Regions from separate parts of the Proteus sp. G2626 genome, predicted to be linked through region 2. Evidence: predicted binding sites of a transcription regulator. Region 2 holds the regulator's gene; each other region holds the start of a gene.
What was found. The regulator Fur, encoded in region 2, represses iron uptake genes when iron is present. The targets are predictions, from matches to a motif close to ATAATAATGAGAACNACTATCAA.

Region 1: GWJ05_RS16080 (TonB-dependent siderophore receptor) is a predicted target of Fur. The motif match lies at 1,387-1,409, and genes of this name have one in related genera.
Region 3: sufA (Fe-S cluster assembly scaffold SufA) is a predicted target of Fur. The motif match lies at 2,867-2,889, and genes of this name have one in related genera.
Region 4: feoA (ferrous iron transporter A) is a predicted target of Fur. The motif match lies at 2,875-2,897, and genes of this name have one in related genera.

The regions. Positions count from the first base shown of each region.
Region 1 is NZ_JAABNH010000028.1:44,636-49,664, forward strand. Features, by position in the region: gene GWJ05_RS16080 (TonB-dependent siderophore receptor) at 1-1,313, opposite strand, end outside; gene pepD (beta-Ala-His dipeptidase) at 1,609-3,066, opposite strand; gene gpt (xanthine phosphoribosyltransferase) at 3,419-3,880, shown strand; gene frsA (esterase FrsA) at 4,076-5,029, shown strand, end outside.
Region 2 is NZ_JAABNH010000029.1:73,275-78,303, reverse strand. Features, by position in the region: gene ybfF (esterase) at 1-756, shown strand, start outside; gene ybfE (LexA regulated protein) at 960-1,268, shown strand; gene fldA (flavodoxin FldA) at 1,541-2,068, shown strand; gene fur (ferric iron uptake transcriptional regulator) at 2,259-2,705, shown strand; gene GWJ05_RS16640 (DUF817 domain-containing protein) at 2,790-3,629, opposite strand; gene chiP (chitoporin ChiP) at 4,171-5,029, opposite strand, start outside.
Region 3 is NZ_JAABNH010000027.1:91,207-96,235, reverse strand. Features, by position in the region: gene sufD (Fe-S cluster assembly protein SufD) at 1-167, opposite strand, end outside; gene sufC (Fe-S cluster assembly ATPase SufC) at 142-888, opposite strand; gene sufB (Fe-S cluster assembly protein SufB) at 933-2,435, opposite strand; gene sufA (Fe-S cluster assembly scaffold SufA) at 2,453-2,821, opposite strand; gene GWJ05_RS12925 (hypothetical protein) at 3,238-3,855, opposite strand; gene menI (1,4-dihydroxy-2-naphthoyl-CoA hydrolase) at 4,030-4,443, opposite strand; gene ydiJ (D-2-hydroxyglutarate dehydrogenase YdiJ) at 4,440-5,029, opposite strand, start outside.
Region 4 is NZ_JAABNH010000025.1:145,590-150,618, reverse strand. Features, by position in the region: gene GWJ05_RS10505 (glycosyltransferase family 39 protein) at 1-235, opposite strand, end outside; gene yihI (Der GTPase-activating protein YihI) at 424-924, shown strand; gene GWJ05_RS10495 (DUF4026 domain-containing protein) at 1,150-2,595, shown strand; gene feoA (ferrous iron transporter A) at 3,007-3,243, shown strand; gene feoB (Fe(2+) transporter permease subunit FeoB) at 3,292-5,029, shown strand, end outside.

The DNA.
Region 1 (5,029 bases), on a different contig from region 2:
TGTAGATACACCCCAATCTGATCCCGTTTTTGTAACTGATCGGTTGCAGGCTTTTGTAAGGTCATATTAATTGGATAGCTATAATTAGGATCACGCCAATCAAGATCGTATTCCGAGCCCATCGCACGACGTAAATTATCTTGATCTTTACTCCATTGATAATCAATACCCGCAATCACAGTATGATCGATTTTTGCGGTAGTGAAATCGACTTGTAAGCGAGTGTCTATTCCTAAAGTTTCTGTTTCACGTTGTTCTTGTTGAGCCCTGCGTTCAAGTACATAAGGATTGTCTTTTCTTAATGAACCGAAAACAAGGTATTTATATTTCTGATTAATATGATTATAACGAGCATTTTGTACGATTTTGAGTGAGTCACTAAATTCATGTTCGAATTCATAGCCTATACCATATTGTTGACGCCACGATTGGTGATAATCAGGGTTGTTTACGTCGAAATCAAAAGGAATAATGCCTTCAGGTGTTTTTTTCACAGTACCATAAGCAGGTAAAAAGTTACGATAACCAGCTTCAGGCTCTTGTTGAATAAAACTTAATAATGTTAAGCGTGTTTGTTCATTAGATAAAAAAGTAATCACTGGAGCAAGGGCAAAACGCTCTTCTTTATAGTTTTTTATTTGAGTGTGTTGTGTTTTGGCAATACCATTTAGGCGATAAAGAATACGATTGTCATCACTTAAAGCACCTGAAAAGTCGAATGCAGTTTCAGCCAATTGATCATTGCCTGCTCGCACTTGAATATGGCGAATAGATGTTGCCGTGGGTCTTTTGCTAGTCATTGCAACAAGGCCACCAGGATTTACTTGACCATAAAGAACAGACGCTGGCCCTTTAACAACTTCAACGCGTTCTAATAACCATGGATCAAGTGCCCCCGTCGATGATGAAGCGCCCATTCCATAACTTAAACCATCTAGAAAACGTGGTGCATAACTGTATCCACGAATAAAAACTTCATCATTACGGTTAGAGCTACCTCTATATTCAGTGAAAACCCCAGGTGTATAACGTAAGGCTTGTGAAACAGAACTTACATCTTGAGCATCCATTTGATCACGAGTAATAACCGTAATGGATTGTGGTGTTTTTTCAATTTCAGTAGGTAATTTATTTGCTGAGAGTGTCTTTGTGGCGAGAAACCCCGAAACAGGGGCTTGTGGATCTTGTGATGGAGTTGCGGTGACAATTATCTTTTCAGACACATTTTGATTAACTGTCGCATGAATTTGAACCGAGAGTAAACTTAAAGGTAAGGCAAGAAAGACATTAGTAATACAATTTTTGTTAGACACAATAGAACCTTTTGAATTTTTATTTTTTCATTTGAAATCCGGAAGGCATGAAAATATCACTCAATAAACATTAATACTAATGATAATAATTATCATTCTATATATTTAATTTATTAAGCTTTGTTTTTTATTCCATGATGGAATAACTGTTAAATTTATTGGTTATATGAGGAATAAATTATGATATTTAAGGAAAATTGAGTGTGAGTAGGAAAATAAATTATTTTTTTGTGATGGTTTTAGCCACGAAAAACCCGCCAATTAAGCGGGTTTCATTATGATGTTTAAAGCAAGATTATTTAGCAGGGATCGCTTTTAAAATTGCTGTTAATAACTGCCAGTATTGACCGACACTTTTAATGTGAACGCGTTCGTCTGGGGAGTGAGCACCCCGGATTGTTGGCCCAATAGAAACCATATCCATATCTGGGTAAGGTTTTTTAAATAGACCACACTCAAGGCCCGCATGGATAACCATGATATTTGGTACTTTATCAAACAACTGTTGATAAGTATCGCGAACTAAATGCATTACTGGAGAGTCTGCATCGGGTTTCCAACCTGGGTAACCGCCTTTGGTTTCGATATCCGCTTTAGCCAGTTTTGCCAATGCTGTCAGCATGCTAACAACATAAGTTTTACCGCTATCAATCAGAGAACGAATTAAGCACAGGATCTCTACTTTATCGTCAACAATGCCAACAACACCTACGTTTAATGAAGTTTCAACAACACCTTCAACATCGTCACTCATACGAATAACACCATTTGGCATAGCATTAAGTAGGTTGATTAAGCGTTCTTGACAATCTGCTGTGAAAACTTTTTTATCTGTTGTTGTATCAATTAATTCAATTTTCAGATTTTTTTCAGCAATAGCTAATTCTGTTTTTAACAGAGCTTCAAATTTCGCTTTTACTGCGTCTAGCTGGCTTGCTTTATCCGCTGGAATTGCAAAAACAATGTTTGCTTCACGAGGAATAGCATTACGCAGTGTACCACCGTGGAAATCAATTAATTTCAGTGATAATTCTTCTGCGTGACCTGCTAAGAAACGTGCTAATAATTTATTTGCATTACCTAAACCTAAATGGATATCACCACCTGAGTGACCACCATTTAATCCTTTCAGTACTAGTTGCTTAACAACATGGCCTGCTGGAATTGCTTCATAAGAAAGGCTTACCGTGGTTTTAACATCAATACCACCCGCACAGCCCATGTAGATTTCACCTTCTTCTTCAGAGTCTGTGTTGATAAGAATATCAGCTTGTAACCAGCCTGGTTGTAAACCAAAAGCACCGTCCATGCCTGTTTCTTCTGTCATGGTTAACAGTACTTCTAATGGACCATGTTTTACGGTATCGTCAGCTAAAACAGCTAATGCGGATGCCATACCAACACCGTTATCAGCACCTAATGTTGTGCCTTTTGCTTTGATCCATTCACCGTCAATATAAGGTTGAATTGGATCTTTAGTGAAGTCATGAACTGTATCGTTGTTTTTTTGTGGCACCATATCTAAGTGTGCTTGTAAAACAACGGTTTTACGATCTTCCATGCCTTTAGTCGCAGGCTTGCGAATTAAAATATTGCCGACAGCATCGCGCTCGGCAAAAAGACCTTTTTCACTTGCCCATGAAAGAATGTGGGAAGCTAAGGCTTCTTCATGATGTGATGGATGTGGAATCGAACAAATTTTTGCAAAAATATCCCATAATGGTTGTGGGGATAGAGTAGATAGTTCAGACACGATGGATCTCCTCTAACAGCATCTGTGTTATTAATAGCCTACCGCTTTTTTAAGGGTTAGCTTTATTATTCTGAGCGTTATACGCCAATGTAATCGAGAATATCACTTTCTTCTGATGAATGCGTCATTCTATTCATCTCTCTATCTAAGAAATTAGATCTTTATTTGCATTCATTTTTTATATGGTTCATTTTTTAATCATAAAAAAGTAATACAGAAAAAAATGAGGATAATCTCACCTCTTTTCACGTTTTCTCTGGTTTTTAGGCGCTCAAATCACTATAATCTCGCGCAACCTTTTTTTCCGCAAAAAAAGCTTCTCTCGCATTCAAGTAGCTAGGATCACAATATTATGAGCGAAAAATATGTTGTAACGTGGGATATGTTGCAAATACATGCCCGTCAATTGGCGCAACGTTTATTACCAGTCGAACAGTGGACAGGCATTATTGCTGTCAGCCGTGGGGGATTAGTCCCTGCTGCATTACTTGCTCGTGAATTAGGTATCCGTCATGTGGATACAGTCTGCATTTCTAGCTATGACCATGATCATCAGCGTGACCTCAAAATCTTAAAAAAAGCAGAAGGTGATGGTGAAGGCTTTATCGTTGTTGACGATTTAGTTGATACAGGTGGTACGGCGAAAGTTATCCGCGATATGTATCCTAAAGCCCACTTTGTGACTATCTTTGCAAAACCCGAAGGGCGTCCATTAGTGGATGATTTCGTGGTTGATATCCCACAGAATACTTGGATTGAACAGCCTTGGGATATGGGCGTTGTCTTTATTCCGCCCGTTTGCGATCAAAAATAATTTGGTAGTATTTATTGAGCTGTTTTAATAAAAATCCTCGCCTTGGCGGGGATTTTTTTATGTTTTTATTCTTTCCTCGAATTAGGCCTTCGTGCGATTACCTTCGTGATACCCTCTGTTCATATTGATTTCATGCTATGATAAAGCCAGACTTCTTAGCCCCTTTATTCGATATCGACTGATTTGAAGAGTGATATGGTAAACAATACAAACCTTTCTGAAACGCTATTTAAACCCAGAGCAAAACATGCTGAAACCTCAACACTAATTCAGTACACTCATCCAAAATCGAATATCAATACGTCTACTGTGCTTAATGGCACAAGTCAGCAAAATTGGTATCGTACTATTCAGCGTTTACTTTGGATCTGGCGTGGTATTTCACCTATTGAAATAGAAGAAGTTTTAAGCCGAATTGCAATACATGATGCCCCTCGAAGTGATGATAAATTTATTGACACCGTTGTGGGGTATCGTAAAGGTGGCTGGTCATATGAATGGTCACATCAAGCTATGATTTGGCAACAAAAAGCATTACGAAAAGAATCTGGAGATGCGGCTGCTGATTGCTGGTTACGGGCTGCGCATTTATATAGTATTGCGGCGTATCCTTTTATTAATGGTGATTTTTTAGCCGATCAAGCCGTTACTTTATCGATGAAAGCCTTTGAGAATGCAACAAAATTTTCTTCTTTTGAGGTGAAAAAACTCACATTTAAATTAGAAGGAAAAGGGACGACTACTGGTTTTCTACATTTACCTAAAGACTGTAGAGGCCCTTACCCTACGGTGTTATTTTGCGGTGGGTTAGATGGTCTTCAAAGCGATTATGTCAGTTTCTTTAGGGAGTATTTATCACCTAAAGGTATTGCGATGTTAACGCTAGATATGCCTTCAATTGGTTATTCAATAAAACAGAAATTGACAGAAGATACTTGTCAGTTACAAGGCGAAGTTCTAAAACAACTTTCTGAAGTACCTTGGGTTGATCATACTCGTGTTGGTGTGATGGGGTTTCGTTTTGGCGGTAATATTGCTGTACGTCTAGCTTATATTTACCCAAAATTAATTAAAGGTGTTGTCGCCTTAGGGCCGTTAATCCATTCTTTCTTTACCCAGGCCGAATTACAAAAAAAAATTCCTGTAATG
Region 2 (5,029 bases):
CAATTACATCAACCAGAAACAGTTCCTGCATCTGATTTACCTATTGTTTTGATCCATGGTCTTTTTGGCGACTTAAATAACTTAGGCGCAATAGGACGTAATCTGCGTCAAGACAACACCGTGATACAGATTGATGTACGTAATCATGGGCATTCACCTCATAGTGAAAGTATGAATTATCAAGATATGGCACAAGATGTACTTACATTGCTTGATAGTTTACAGATCTCAAAAGCTATTATTATCGGCCACTCCATGGGTGGAAAAATTGCAATGGCAATGACCGCATTAGCACCTGAGCGAATTGCTCGCATTGTAGTCATTGATATGTCGCCAGTAGCTTACAATGTTCGTCGCCACGATAAGATTTTTGCAGCGCTAGAAGCCGTCACTGAAGCTAAAGTCACACGACGCCAAGATGCCGCAGAAATTATGCGCCCTTTTATTAAGGAAGAAGGGGTTATTCAATTTTTACTTAAATCCTTCAAAAACGGTGAATGGTTATTTAATTTACCTGCAATCAAAAAAGCCTATTCAGATATTATTGGTTGGCAAAACGTTCCTGCTTGGCATTATCCTGTGTTATTTATTCGTGGTGGCTTATCACCTTACATCTTAGATGAATATCGTCATGATATTGCACATCAATTTCCGCTTGCTAGCGCTTTTGTCGTAGCCAATACTGGGCACTGGGTACATTCAGAAAAACCTGACACGGTTATTAACGCTATTCGTCGTTTTTTATCCAAAGTTTAATTAATTACCTAAAATGACCTCATTAAGAAAGTAATAACTTACCTGAATGTATAATTATTGTACTTAATCACACCATGTGTCGATAAAAAGACCAAATGACAATAGGTTAAACTCAGGAAGCAGTGGCAGGACGCCACTATGTGGGGTATTATTGGGCGTTTCGCAATTTAGTCATTGGTATACGCCCTTTCACAGCAAAATTTATGGCAAAAGAACAAACTGATCGCACCACACTGGATTTGTTCGCAGATGAACGCAGACCTGGGCGACCTAAAACAAACCCGCTTTCTCGGGATGAACAGCTTAGAATTAATAAACGCAATCAATTAAGACGAGACAGAGTCAATGGTTTACGTCGAGTTGAGTTGAAATTAAATGAAGACGCTGTGAATGCACTTAATGAGTTGGCGACAGCAAGAAATGTCAGTCGTAGCGAACTTATTGAAGAAATATTACTAGAGCAATTAGCACAAAATTACGCCTTAAAAATGCATCAAAATGAGAATAGCTAGCAACTAAACCACACAAATTCGACAGAATTACCCTGCTATTTTCGTCAAAATACATTTTTTAGTTTTCTATCATGAAAACATGAAGCTTATTTTTCACTAGTAATTGTTCAAACACAGACAAATATAATCTAAATATTTCGAGGTATAGCTAGGCAAGCGTTAAATGAATCACTAGTAGTATACAAAGTATGTGATTAGTGAGAATAAATGTAGCCAATAATGCAACATCTTGATGTATAACGAATATAGAATAAAAGAGGTTATCTCACTTTATGGCAATCATAGGTATATTCTTCGGCAGTGATACCGGCAACACGGAAAATATTGCCAAAATGCTTCAAGAACGATTGGGCGCGGATAATGCCGAAGTTCATGATATTGCAAAATCTAGTCAGGAAGATATCGAAGCATTTGATATTCTGTTACTTGGTATTCCTACTTGGTATTATGGTGAAGCACAATGCGATTGGGATGACTTTTTCCCGACATTAGAAGATATTAATTTTGAGGGTAAGTTAGTTGCATTGTTCGGTTGTGGTGACCAAGAAGACTATGCTGAATACTTCTGTGATGCAATGGGTACAATCCGCGATATTATCGAGCCTCGTGGTGCAGTCATTGTGGGTCACTGGCCAACTGAAGGTTATCATTTTGAAGCCTCTAAGGGGCTTGCAGATGATAATCACTTTATCGGCCTTGCAATTGATGAAGATCGCCAACCAGAACTAACCGAAGAGCGTGTTGACGCTTGGGTTGCTCAAATTAAAGAAGAAATGAGCCTAGACGAAATTCTGGGATAAAATAAATACTCAATATTGAGAATGATAATTATTCAATGGTGTGCTAAGATAGTGTGATAGGTAGGGGTGTTTATTTTTAAATATCATGCCTATAATCAATAAGGTTATTTATTCACCCGAGCGTTAATGAATAAACCCTATTAGTGAGCACAAAAATTAAATTCACCATTAGCAACAGGATTAAATCCGCATGACCGACAATAATAAAGCGTTAAAAAATGCTGGGTTAAAAGTTACACTTCCTCGCTTAAAGATCTTGGAAGTGCTCCAGGATCCTGAGTGCCATCATGTCAGTGCTGAAGATCTCTATAAAAAACTCATCGATATCGGTGAAGAGATTGGTCTGGCAACCGTGTATCGCGTCTTAAACCAATTTGACGATGCTGGTATTGTTACCCGACATAATTTTGAAGGGGGTAAATCAGTATTTGAATTAACTCAACAACACCATCACGATCATTTAATTTGTCTTGATTGTGGTAAAGTTATCGAGTTTACAGATGATGCGATTGAAGTGCGCCAAAGAAACATCGCTGAACGTCATGGTATCAAACTTTCCAATCATAGCCTTTATTTATATGGCCACTGTGCTGAAGGCAATTGTAAAGAAGATAGCCACGCACATGATGAGAAATAATTCATTCTGGATAATCTCTCAGTAGAAAAAAGGAACTGTTCACAGTTCCTTTTTTATTGCCCTAAATTTGAAGATAAAATAACTCTATTTAGCCACACTGATACTCTGTTTAATATGTTTTAAATGAACCACAATAGTAAATGTAACAATGACCAATAATGACCAAGAGCCCCATTTGCCTGCATGTACAGCAGACCAAGCACCAATTTGGTTGGGATATTGCCAAACACCAAAAAATGTACCGAAATTCTCAGCAAGCCAAATAAAAAAACCAATCAGAACAAAAGCCAATAATAGTGGCATTTTTCGCTCTGTGTCATAAGGCGTAAAATAAACGACACTACGCGCATAAAGACCTAAAATAAAGGCGGTTAAATACCAACGATAGTCACCAATAAAGTGATGAGAAAAGAAATTAATATAGATAGCAAGTGCGACCAACGTTGCCATCCAATAAGGTGGATAATGTTCAATTCGTACTTTTAAAAAGCGCCATGCTTGAATTAAATAACTCCCCACAGCTGAATACATAAACCCTGTAAATAAAGGCACTTCCCACAACTTTGTGTAAGCAAAATCAGGGTATTTCCACGATCCTATCGCAGCCGAAGTTTTAAATAACTCCATAACAAAACCCACAATATGGAAAAAACAGATCGCTTTTAATTCATCCCATGTTTCGAGTTTTCCCCATACCATCCACAGTTGGAAAGCAATAGCAAGAATAAGTAAAACATCATAACGAGGTATACCTAATATTCCTTTACTGGGTGTCGTAAATAAAATAAAAAAGAAAAAACCGGCAAATAAGCAAGAACGCGCTTCTTTTACACCAAAAAAAAGAAACTCAACAATAAATCGTTTTATACCTTTAAAAGGCCTTAATGGAGGTTCTAATAAAAAATCATCCAATCGTTTTAACATGCTTCTTCCTGAAAACGTGCATTATTAAATAACATTAAATGCAGAATAATAAATAAGGAGTGATAAAATGAATGAGAAGAAATTTGCCATAGAATGAAAAAACGCACAAGGATGAAAAAGAAAGGATTTAAAAATAAAGGTATTTACCCTCCCACTACAATACCCACTCTGACTGCCTTTTAGGGTAAATACCTTACGCAAATTCTGCGAAATAACTGAAGCACAAGAGATAAAAATAACCTACTCACATTTATCTCAGACGACATGACATGACGACTTTACTTCATTACGTTTTACGACATACTGCGATTTTTAAACAACACATTACTGCTTTTTAATACAACTCTTTTACTTTTACAGATGACTACGACTGACAACTTCACTTTATTAACGAAGTTAATTTTTAAGAATAATATCTATGCTTTTTAATTCTCTCATCTCAACTCTTTCTATTACTTATTTTTACTTATCGTAATCGTATTTAACTTTTTATTTTTATAAAGGATAAAGTGCAATAATACACCTTACCCTCACACTAATATTAGAAAATAGTAAATGGCATAATTACGTTAAATTTAACGTCTTTTTCGTCTTGGAAAATATTACCAAAACCACCTTCATAGCTTGGAATATCGGAATGATTATCATAACGGGTATAATGAAGCTTAAAGAGTGTTCCTTTAGCGCGACCTTCTTGAACCGTATACATAATATCCGCATTCCATGCACTTTCTCTGATGCGTTGTCCTTGGTCATAAATGGCTTTACCACTTGGCTTAGCATCCCATGCGTAAATATAAGAAGTTCCTACTGCCCAGCCTGATAGATCCCAGTTTTTCAGATCATACATCACGCCAGCATAAAGGGCTTTTTCACCATTCGCGTTAAAGTCAGAACGACCATCCCACCAAATATCAAGACGACCATTTGATGTCGCCCAACCTGGCGTCATACGTTGTAAAAAATAACCTTGATTACCTTCTGCTTTAACCCATGTACCTTCTACTTTGAAATCAAAGACATTGTAGGTATAACCGAAAGTCAGCGCTTGTAGCCATGCCAGCCCATCATAGACGTCATTAACCCCTCCTCCCGTCACTTTATCTTTAGCACCATAGAATTGATAAGATGTTCTTAATGCATTATCAGCAATTGGGAAATCATAAGAGACTTTACCAAAATACTGGTCGATATAGCCATCAGCCTGACCGAATGCCGCTTCTAACACTAAGCTATTTTTAAAATCATATTTAGCGCCAAAAGAGTGAAGATAGCTGATATTCGTTTCTAGATCAGCTTTACGGAAGTTATACATATTCCGATACCACGGTGCTTTATATTCATCAGTCCACATATAGGAGAAAGATAATTCACCACTTTTATCGAAATCAAAAACGGCA
Region 3 (5,029 bases), on a different contig from region 2:
GGGAAACCTATTTTCTCAACTTGCAACCAATGATTACGAGCGTTGAGATTATCGTCACCTTTACGTTGATGATATAAAGACGAAAATACTTTTAATGCTTGTTGATTACGCTGTTCAACTTGACGCTGTTTTTCACGCTTTTCATTGAGGGTCAATAAGCCAGCCATAACCTTGTTCCTCCAATTTTTGCGCCAATGAAAAATCACCTGATTTAATGATTTTTCCCTGATAAAGCACATGCACAAAATCAGGTTTAATATAATCAAGAATACGTTGGTAGTGTGTTACAACGATAAATGCACGTTTACCATCACGCAGGCTGTTAACACCTTGAGACACGATTTTTAATGCGTCGATATCAAGGCCTGAGTCGGTTTCATCTAAAATACATAGTTCAGGCTCTAACGCAGCCATTTGCAAAATATCGTTACGTTTTTTCTCACCACCAGAAAATCCCACATTGACTGAGCGTGTTAATAAATCTTGTGGCATATCCAGCAACTTGATTTTATCTTCAATAAAATCTTCAAAATCAAAGCGATCTAATGGTTCTTGCCCACGATATTCTCTTACCGCATTCACTGAAGATTGCAAGAAAAACTGATTGCTAACACCGGGAATTTCAACAGGGTATTGAAACGCCATAAAAATACCTTCACCCGCACGATCTTCAGGTTCTAACTCTAATAAATCTTTATTTTTAAAAGTGATAGAACCTTCATCGACTTCATATTCTTCACGGCCAGCAAGTGTTGCTGATAAGGTGCTTTTACCTGAACCATTGGGTCCCATAATCGCATGAACCTCACCTGCACGCACTTGCAAATCTAGTCCTTTGAGGATTTCATTGCCTTCAACACTGACATGTAAATTTTTAATATCTAACATAATATATGCCTTCGGTATCTTTATACCCAGAATTTGGTTAATGCTTAACCAACGCTATGTTCTAAGCTGATTGCTAATAATTTTTGTGCTTCTACAGCAAATTCCAGCGGTAATTCTGAGAATACATCTTTACAAAATCCGTTTACAATCATTGAGATTGCATCATCTTCACTTAATCCACGCTGACGACAATAAAACAGTTGATCTTCACCAATGCGTGACGTTGTCGCTTCGTGTTCAAGCTGGGCAGAGTTATTCATTACCTCAACATATGGGAAGGTATGTGCACCACACTGCGTACCAATTAACATGGAATCACATTGTGTGAAGTTACGGGCATTTTTAGCACCAGGGAGCACTTTTACAAGTCCACGGTAACTATTTTGACTTTTACCCGCTGAGATACCTTTAGAGATAATGGTTGATTTGGTATTTTTACCAATATGGATCATTTTAGTGCCGGTATCTGCTTGTTGATTACCGTTAGTTAAGGCAACCGAGAAAAATTCAGCAGTAGAATTATCCCCTTTTAAAATTACACTTGGGTATTTCCATGTGATTGCAGAACCTGTTTCTGATTGCGTCCATGACATTTTGGCGTTTTCACCTTCGCAGATAGCACGCTTAGTCACAAAGTTAAGGATCCCCCCTTCACTATCGCCACCAGAGAACCAGTTTTGTACCGTAGAATATTTTACTTCGGCATCTTTATGGATAATGACTTCAACTACAGCGGCGTGAAGTTGATAACTGTCGCGAACGGGAGCTGAACAACCTTCGATATAACTGACATAACTGCCTTCATCAGCGACCAGAATAGTTCGTTCAAATTGACCTGTTTGTGCCGCATTGATACGGAAATAAGTCGATAACTCCATAGGGCAACGTACCCCTTTGGGAATATAGACAAAAGTACCATCAGACGCGACCGCGGCATTCAGTGCGGCAAAATAGTTATCATGACTTGAAACAACAGTCCCTAAATATTGGCGCACTAAATCAGGATATTCTTGAATAGCTTCACTAAATGAGCAGAAAATAATGCCATGTTCAGCAAGTTCTTCACGATATGTCGTTGAAACAGAAACCGAGTCAAAAATCGCATCAACAGCAACCGCTTGCCCTTCTCTTACAGGCACGCCTAGTTGATTGAAGGCATCTTCGACTTCTTTGGTTAAATAATCTTGTGCAACTTGTTTATCATCCGCCACCGCTTCATTTGTATCACTAGCACAACTACCATTAGCACAACATGAACTACAAGATGGTGCTGAATAATAACTATAATCCTGATAATTAAGTGCTGGATAATCCGCTTTTAACCAATGCGGTTCTTCCATTTCTAACCAATGGCGATAAGCATCTAAACGAAATTCCAGCATCCATTCTGGTTCATTTCTTTTTGCCGATATTGCACGCACAACCGCTTCATTTAACCCTTTTTCTAAGGCATCGGTTGAGATATCGGTATAAAAACCTTCTTTATAGTGATGATCACTTAGCCATCCCTGAACTTCATCACCAATTTCAACATTGCTCTGAGACATAATCTAACTTCACTATGTTATACCCCAAAGCTCTCACCACATCCGCAGACGTTTTGAGCTTTAGGATTATTAAATTTAAACATTTGATTAAGTCCTTCACGAACATAATCAACAACAAGCCCATCGATGAATGGCATTGCTTTCAATGAAACAAACAATTTTGCGCCATTATGTTCATAAACAATGTCGTCTTCACTGGGACCTGTAGCGAGTTCAATAACATAACCATACCCAGTACAACCAGAGGGTTTGATATTTAAGGAAAGCCCCTGTTTTTCAGGATTTTTCTCAACTAAATGACAAATATGTTTTGCTGCGTTATCTGTTAGTACAATACCTTGCCAAGCAGTCTCATTAAGAGAAAATGTTTCAACGTTGTTTGTCATTACTAACCTCATTTCGAAAGGAGATTGATATCTTTCCTGACACTAATGGTAATGATAACCCTTATCACTTCAACCATGTCTTTTGAAAGGATATTCTGTAAATGTGTATTTTTTGTTCTATTTTTGCACTTATTTTGTTAACAACACATGTTAACGCAATGTAATATAACACTTTTATATTTTTTTATTCTAAAAAATAAAACTTTTAATTTTTCTTATATTTCGCACAATACGCATATAAGTTGCAAAATAAATACACTTTATATGTTATCACTGAAATTTAGAGAAAAAAGCATAAAAGTGTGTTTTTACAACTAGCTTATTGAGCTTACTCACATTCATTTTTATGCTTTGATGAGGGATAAGATAGCACCACTTATGTGATGACCTCTTATTGGTTTGTGTGCTCTTCGATGTTATTTATTAATAGTGATGGTTTGAATATATTTGTCTGTACATTCAAGAGTTTGACTGTTTTTTTGTTTGTTCGATTGGCTATTGAAATTACTAATTAATTGCAGTTGCCATACTCGATTCGTTTTAAGATCTGCCGCTAAAATACCTTCATAGCTCACATTCTCTTTTGCATATTTTCCTTCAAAAAGGACATGTCGACTTTCAACATTTGAAATCGTTAATGGTTTTATTGATGTTAAAATTTCATTCATGCCATCTATTGCCGCAATATTATCAATGATGCCTTGTGCGCCAGCATCAACATCATAGGTCATTGCATCGATCATTTTAAAATAAACCAGACGAACCTCTGATAGATCACAAATAGGTTGTGATTTATAAACTATCATTTCTGTTGTAACGTCCTGCACATTATCAGGCAACATCTTAAAATAGTTTTCAGTATCTTCTCTGCTCATTGAAAATACTGTGGGATACGTCATATTAAAACCAGAAACAGTTTGTACAGGAATATTACTTATATTATTAGTTTCAGAGGCAGAATTATTATCACATCCGGTGAGTACTAAACCTGCGATTAATAATATTGTGGTGTTGAATTTTGAAATAGTTAACATTGTGAACATCTTTTCTTTTATTATGAAGATAATGATTATCATTAAAAATAAAATTTAAATAAAGAATAATTTTTATTTTCGTTCTCTATTTTTGTTCTTTTTTTCACATTACCTATAAATACAAAAAACGCACAAAGCGAGTATTTCACTTTGTGCGTTTGACTTTTTACTTTCTTAAGAAATAACCGATGTGGTTAATCTTGAAATACATACTTGACGATTTTCATCATCAAATATTTCTATTGACCAAACTTGATGAGAACGACCTAAATGAATAGGTTTACATACTCCTCTCACCTTGCCTTCTCTGGCTGAACGAATATGGTTAGCATTAATTTCTAAACCCACAATTTTCTGTTCGCCTTCAGTACAAAGATACCCAGCAACTGATCCCAGTGTTTCAGCTAAAACAACAGAAGCACCACCATGTAAAAGCCCTAAAGGTTGTTTTGTACGATGATCAACTGGCATGGTACCTTCAAGATAATCATCACCAAGACATGTTAATTCAATACCTAAATAGCTCATCATATTGTTTTGCCCAATATGATTAAGATGCTCGATAGTCGTTTCACGTTTCCATATCATGGCATGATCTCCAAAAGTGCTTGTAATGGGTGTTTTAGCTCAATATTATCAATACGTTTTACCTGGCTACGACATGAATACCCGGTGCTTAAACAACGCATTGTTGGCAATGTTTTTAATGCATTACCCCATGAGAGTTGGTAAATACCCAACGAGTTTTCATAATTGTTCAGTTCATGTCCATAAGTACCCGCCATTCCACAACATCCCGTACTCACAAATTCGAGTTGTTGCCCATAACGTTGAAAAATAGCCTGCCACTGTTTCATGCTTTGTGGTAGAGCTGTCACTTCTGTACAGTGTCCGAAAAGATACCATTTTTCAGCATCATCACGAACTGATATTGGCTCAGAAACTAATTTACTTAACCATTCATGAACAAGTTGAACATTAAAATCACCACGCTTATCACCCAGTATTTCTCGATATTCATCGCGATAGCAAAGTACTAATGCGGGATCAACGCCCACCATTGGAATGCCTAGTTTTGCAATCCGATTAAGCATAGTTGACGTTTTTTGCGCTGTTTTACTAAATTTCTGTAAAAAACCTTTAATATGTTGTGCCTTACCATTAGGGGAAAATG
Region 4 (5,029 bases), on a different contig from region 2:
AATACCAATAAAAGCTAAAATCGACACCGCCATAAATAGCAGGTGACATTATAAAACCTACAAACCAAGGATTTTTAGGAGAGCCCCAGCCCCCATTGGTTCCCCAATTGACCGCTTCTACGGCATCATAAGGTACCGTAGGATCAAAGAGATAGCTGACTAAGATCCAGAGTGTCGCATAGCCAATAACCCACCAATATACTGGTTTACGCAATTGCGCAGATGATAATGTCATAATAAATAGAAAGTTAAGTTGATTAATTTAGTTTTATCATTAGAGAAAGTCACAATACCGTAAAGTATAGTGAAATGAACCGCACATTGTACGTGAGCAAAAATTAAATTGTCTTAAATTTGCGCTTTTATTGAAAATTTGTTTCTGATAGATTGCGCAACCAAGAAGATCACTATCGAGTTACCATTATGAATATGATTAAAAGAAAGCCCGCCACAGCTAAAACACGTAAAAAATCACGTGAAGAGCTGAACGCGGAAGGACGTGAACGTAAACGTCAAAAGAAACACCGTGGCAATCCTGCCGGTAACCGTCAGCAGGAAGCGGAAAATAAACAGCAAGCTAAAAATACAGCGCCGAAAGATCCACGCATTGGTAGCAAAAAACCCATCCCTCTAATTGTGGGTGATGCACCAAAAGTTGCGAAGAAAAAACCTGCGCCAGCCAAAGTAGAACCTGTTCGTTTAACACCAGAACAAGAATTAGACTTGTTAGAAAACGATGCACGTTTAGATGAATTACTATCTCGTCTTGAAAACGGTGAAAAACTTAACGCTGAAGAACAGGCTTATACTGAAAAAACCCTTGATCGTATTGACGAATTAATGGTTGAACTGGGTATTGAGTTTGAAGATGATGACGATGAAGAAAAAACAGAAGACATCATGCAATTACTGAAAGGTAAATAATCAAAAGGCTAATCATTCGCCTTAATTACCTTATATCCAACAGATATCAATAATTTATTGATATCTGTTGTTTTTTATCAAGACACCTCTTCTCTACTTTTCATGCTCTCATATCATCAACGATAGGTTAAATACCCCTCTCAAGCTCAGATAACTCTATCTATTCCTCTTTTGTTATCCCTGATATCCTATTTTTCTATCTTTTATATACGAGTGATAAAAAATATGGATAACAGACAGCAGTACTTAGATATCGCAGCCGGGCAAGGAGAAAAAGTGCCCTCTCGTATAGTGGCTTTCCCTGCCCAGCCACTAAACTATGCGCTTATTGAACAACGCCTAGAAGAACAAACGGATTATACTGACGGTGAAATCAATTATTTGAGTGAAAATATTGATGATGGTTTTTTTTATCGTTGCCAACATGGTGATGCTGAATTACATTTTTTTGTCTGCCTTTACCCTCGCGATGAAAATTATGAAATACGTCCAATGTATTCAACAGATGAACTCACACCACAACGCTTAGCGCACGCGAATGCCACAACCCAAGATTTATTATTAGAAACACTCTTTACTGAGACGTTACATCCTTTAGCAAGTTACCGCCATCAACTGAATTTTCTAAACATTATCGCGCCTGAAATGGTTTTGGCATTAGATGAATCCGCAGCAGGTAAAGCCTTAACACCAGAATGGATCCGCTTCCAACTAGAAACACCCGATCTTTATCCCGAAGTAGAAAGTCTGTATGTTATTCATGCTGTTTATGATACAGAAAACGATCCACCCACCATGTTCTGGTTCCATACTCATGGATTAGCGCGTTGTGGCTTAACTGAAGTTGATTTAGTGATCCCAAGTATGCTGGAATCTTACTACGGCATTCCCGATCTTTTCCGTTGTTTTGTCAATAACAGTATCAATCATCGCCAGATTGAATTTGCAGAGCCAATGCTTTGTGGACAAACATCTTCAGGATTAGAATACCTTGTTGCCTTACCTTTTGAAGAGGGTATCCGCCATGTCAATCAATCGACGCCTCTTGATAGTCTTAGACCTTTAGAAGAGATGCGTTACGACATCGAAGGGGCACCAAATGGTATTTTCTTGGGTGATTTAGCCGATCGCGATGAATATCATCAACATCCATCTTCCATGCTATTTAGAACCAATGAAGAAAACCCAGTTTTAGAAACCTTCTTTAGAGGTTATGAAGAACAACAAGCGATGATGCTACTGCGCAGTAATGAAGAAACCTACGAGATGTCTGAAAAAGCCAAGCGACGCTGGGAATACTTCGTTTCTATGTTTGATAACTACAATCAACCGCCTGTTGAGAAAAAAAGTGGTTTCCTCTCTAAGTTATTAGGAAAAGACAAACCTGAAGAGACCGAAAACCCTTGGCAGTTTATGATCAAGTTCGGTATTCCTTATGGTGAAGGGGAAGAAAAAGAGCTAGAGCATATGTGGTTTGTACCACAATCTCGTGATGGAGATACCATTTATGCCAAACTACTCAATGTGCCATTTTATGTTGAAGAGATGCAAGAAGGTGAAATCTATCCCATTAATACAGACTTAATGACTGACTGGATGGTTTCCTATGAAGAGAATAGTTATACCCCAAACAATATTTACCAACTTTTTAGCCATCAGCAAACGCACTAATTAGCTAACGATTTCGCCATTCTAATGCGAGTACCTCATTTAAAATAACGAGAGACTCGCTTTTCTACTTCCTATGAAATCTACGTTCATCTTGTAACCCGTTAACATCATTAATTGATTGTTATTTTGTTGCTACATTGACATTTCAACTCTTCACATTTTGTTTTTGTCTAGTAACAGATGAATCAAACAGCCTAATTTCCTCCCAATATCTTTTCTCTGGTTGATTTAAATCAAGTGCAGAACAGCCTAGAGTAGGCTAAATTATACCCAATAAGGATAATTATAATTCTCATTAGCATTAAAAATATTTATTATAATTAACCTGACTCTTATTATGTGAATTTTTATATACGTTAATAATTATCAGTATCATTATTTTTTGTATCAATATTCGTGGAAGAACGATTTATGTCACTGATCCCAAATCACAGTTATAAAATCTTGAGCTACTCACCTCAGATTAGTCCTGCATACAGACAGAAGTTGTTATCTTTAGGTATGTTGCCTGGCGCTGTGTTTAACGTTATTCGTATCGCGCCACTGGGTGATCCTATTCAAATAGAAACACACCGAGTGTCCCTTATTTTGAGAAAAAAAGATCTCGCACTTATTAACCTTAGCGAAGTGGTTCATAGCGAAAAATAATCGTTATCTCTCATTCAACCAGGCAAGACAACTATTGGCATCACTATTATGACTCCTCTCACTATAGGCCTTATCGGCAACCCCAATGCTGGTAAAACAACACTTTTTAATCAGCTAACAGGCTCTCGCCAGCGCGTGGGTAACTGGGCGGGTGTGACGGTCGAACGCAAAGTTGGTCGTTTTACAACAGCAAATCATAAAATTGAACTTGTCGACTTACCCGGCACTTACTCATTAACCACTATTTCAGAACAAACATCACTTGATGAACAAATTGCCTGTCATTTCATTTTAAGTAATGAAGCAGACATGCTGATTAATGTTGTTGATGCATCTAATCTCGAACGTAATCTTTATTTGACATTGCAACTACTTGAGTTAGGCATTCCCTGCATTGTGGCATTAAACATGCTTGATATTGCACAACACCAAGATATGCAAATTGATATCAAAGCCCTATCTGCTCAACTGGGTTGTCCGGTTATTCCTATGGTTTCAACCAAAGCATCAGGCATGGATAAACTCAAAGACGCGATTGATGCTTTCCCTGCTGAAAAGAAAAAACCACAGGAATTACTGACTTCTTATCCTCTATGGTTATTAAATGAAGTTGAGGCACTCGCTGAAAAAATTAATCACGATGAATTCAATTTACAACAACGTCGTTGGATGTCATTACAGTGTTTAGAAGGGGATATCTATACCCATCAGCGCGCTCAAATTACCAAAGAAGATATCAAAGCAATTCGTCAACGCATTCAAGACGAACATAATAATGAGCCAGAATTAGTCATTGCGGATGCCCGTTATCAAAATATTGAGCGCATCTGTCATACTGTGATTAATATGGAGTCCATTAAGCCGAATATTCTGACACAAAATATCGATAAAGTGATATTAAACCGTTGGTTAGGTGTGCCTATCTTCCTGTTTGTTATGTATTTAATGTTCGTTTTGGCAATTAACATTGGTGGTGCATTGCAACCCGCTTTCGAAGGTGGTTCTGAAGCGATCTTTATCCATGGTATCCAATGGATTGGCGCAACCTTTAATTTCCCAGAATGGTTAACCATTTTCCTTGCGCAAGGTGTTGGTGGTGGTATTAATACCGTTCTTCCACTCGTGCCACAGATCGGGATGATGTATCTCTTCTTATCCATCCTTGAAGATTCAGGTTATATGGCTCGCGCCGCATTTGTTATGGATAGATTGATGCAGGCTTTGGGTCTACCCGGTAAATCATTCGTACCACTAATTGTTGGCTTTGGTTGTAACGTACCGTCTATTATGGGTGCGCGTACCCTCGATGCCCCAAGAGAACGATTGATCACGGTATTAATGGCACCGTTTATGTCTTGTGGTGCACGTTTGGCCATTTTCGCAGTATTTGCTGCCGCCTTCTTTGGTAAAAATGGTGCCAGTGTCGTCTTCTCACTTTACCTTCTGGGTATTGTTGTCGCTATTCTTACCGGATTGTTGCTAAAGCACACCATTATGCGTGGTGAAGCATCACCTTTCGTGATGGAACTGCCGGTTTATCACGTTCCACACCTAAAAACATTATTGATACAAACTTGGCAACGTTTAAAAGGCTTCGTGGTACGTGCAGGTAAAGTCATTATTATTGCCAGTATGTTTATTGGTGCATTAAATAGCTTTACCTTTTCAGGTAAACCCGCAGATAACATCAATGACTCTGCATTAGCATCGGTCAGTAAAGTGATCACGCCATTATTGCAACCTATTGGTGTTCATAATGATAACTGGCAAGCCACTGTAGGTTTAG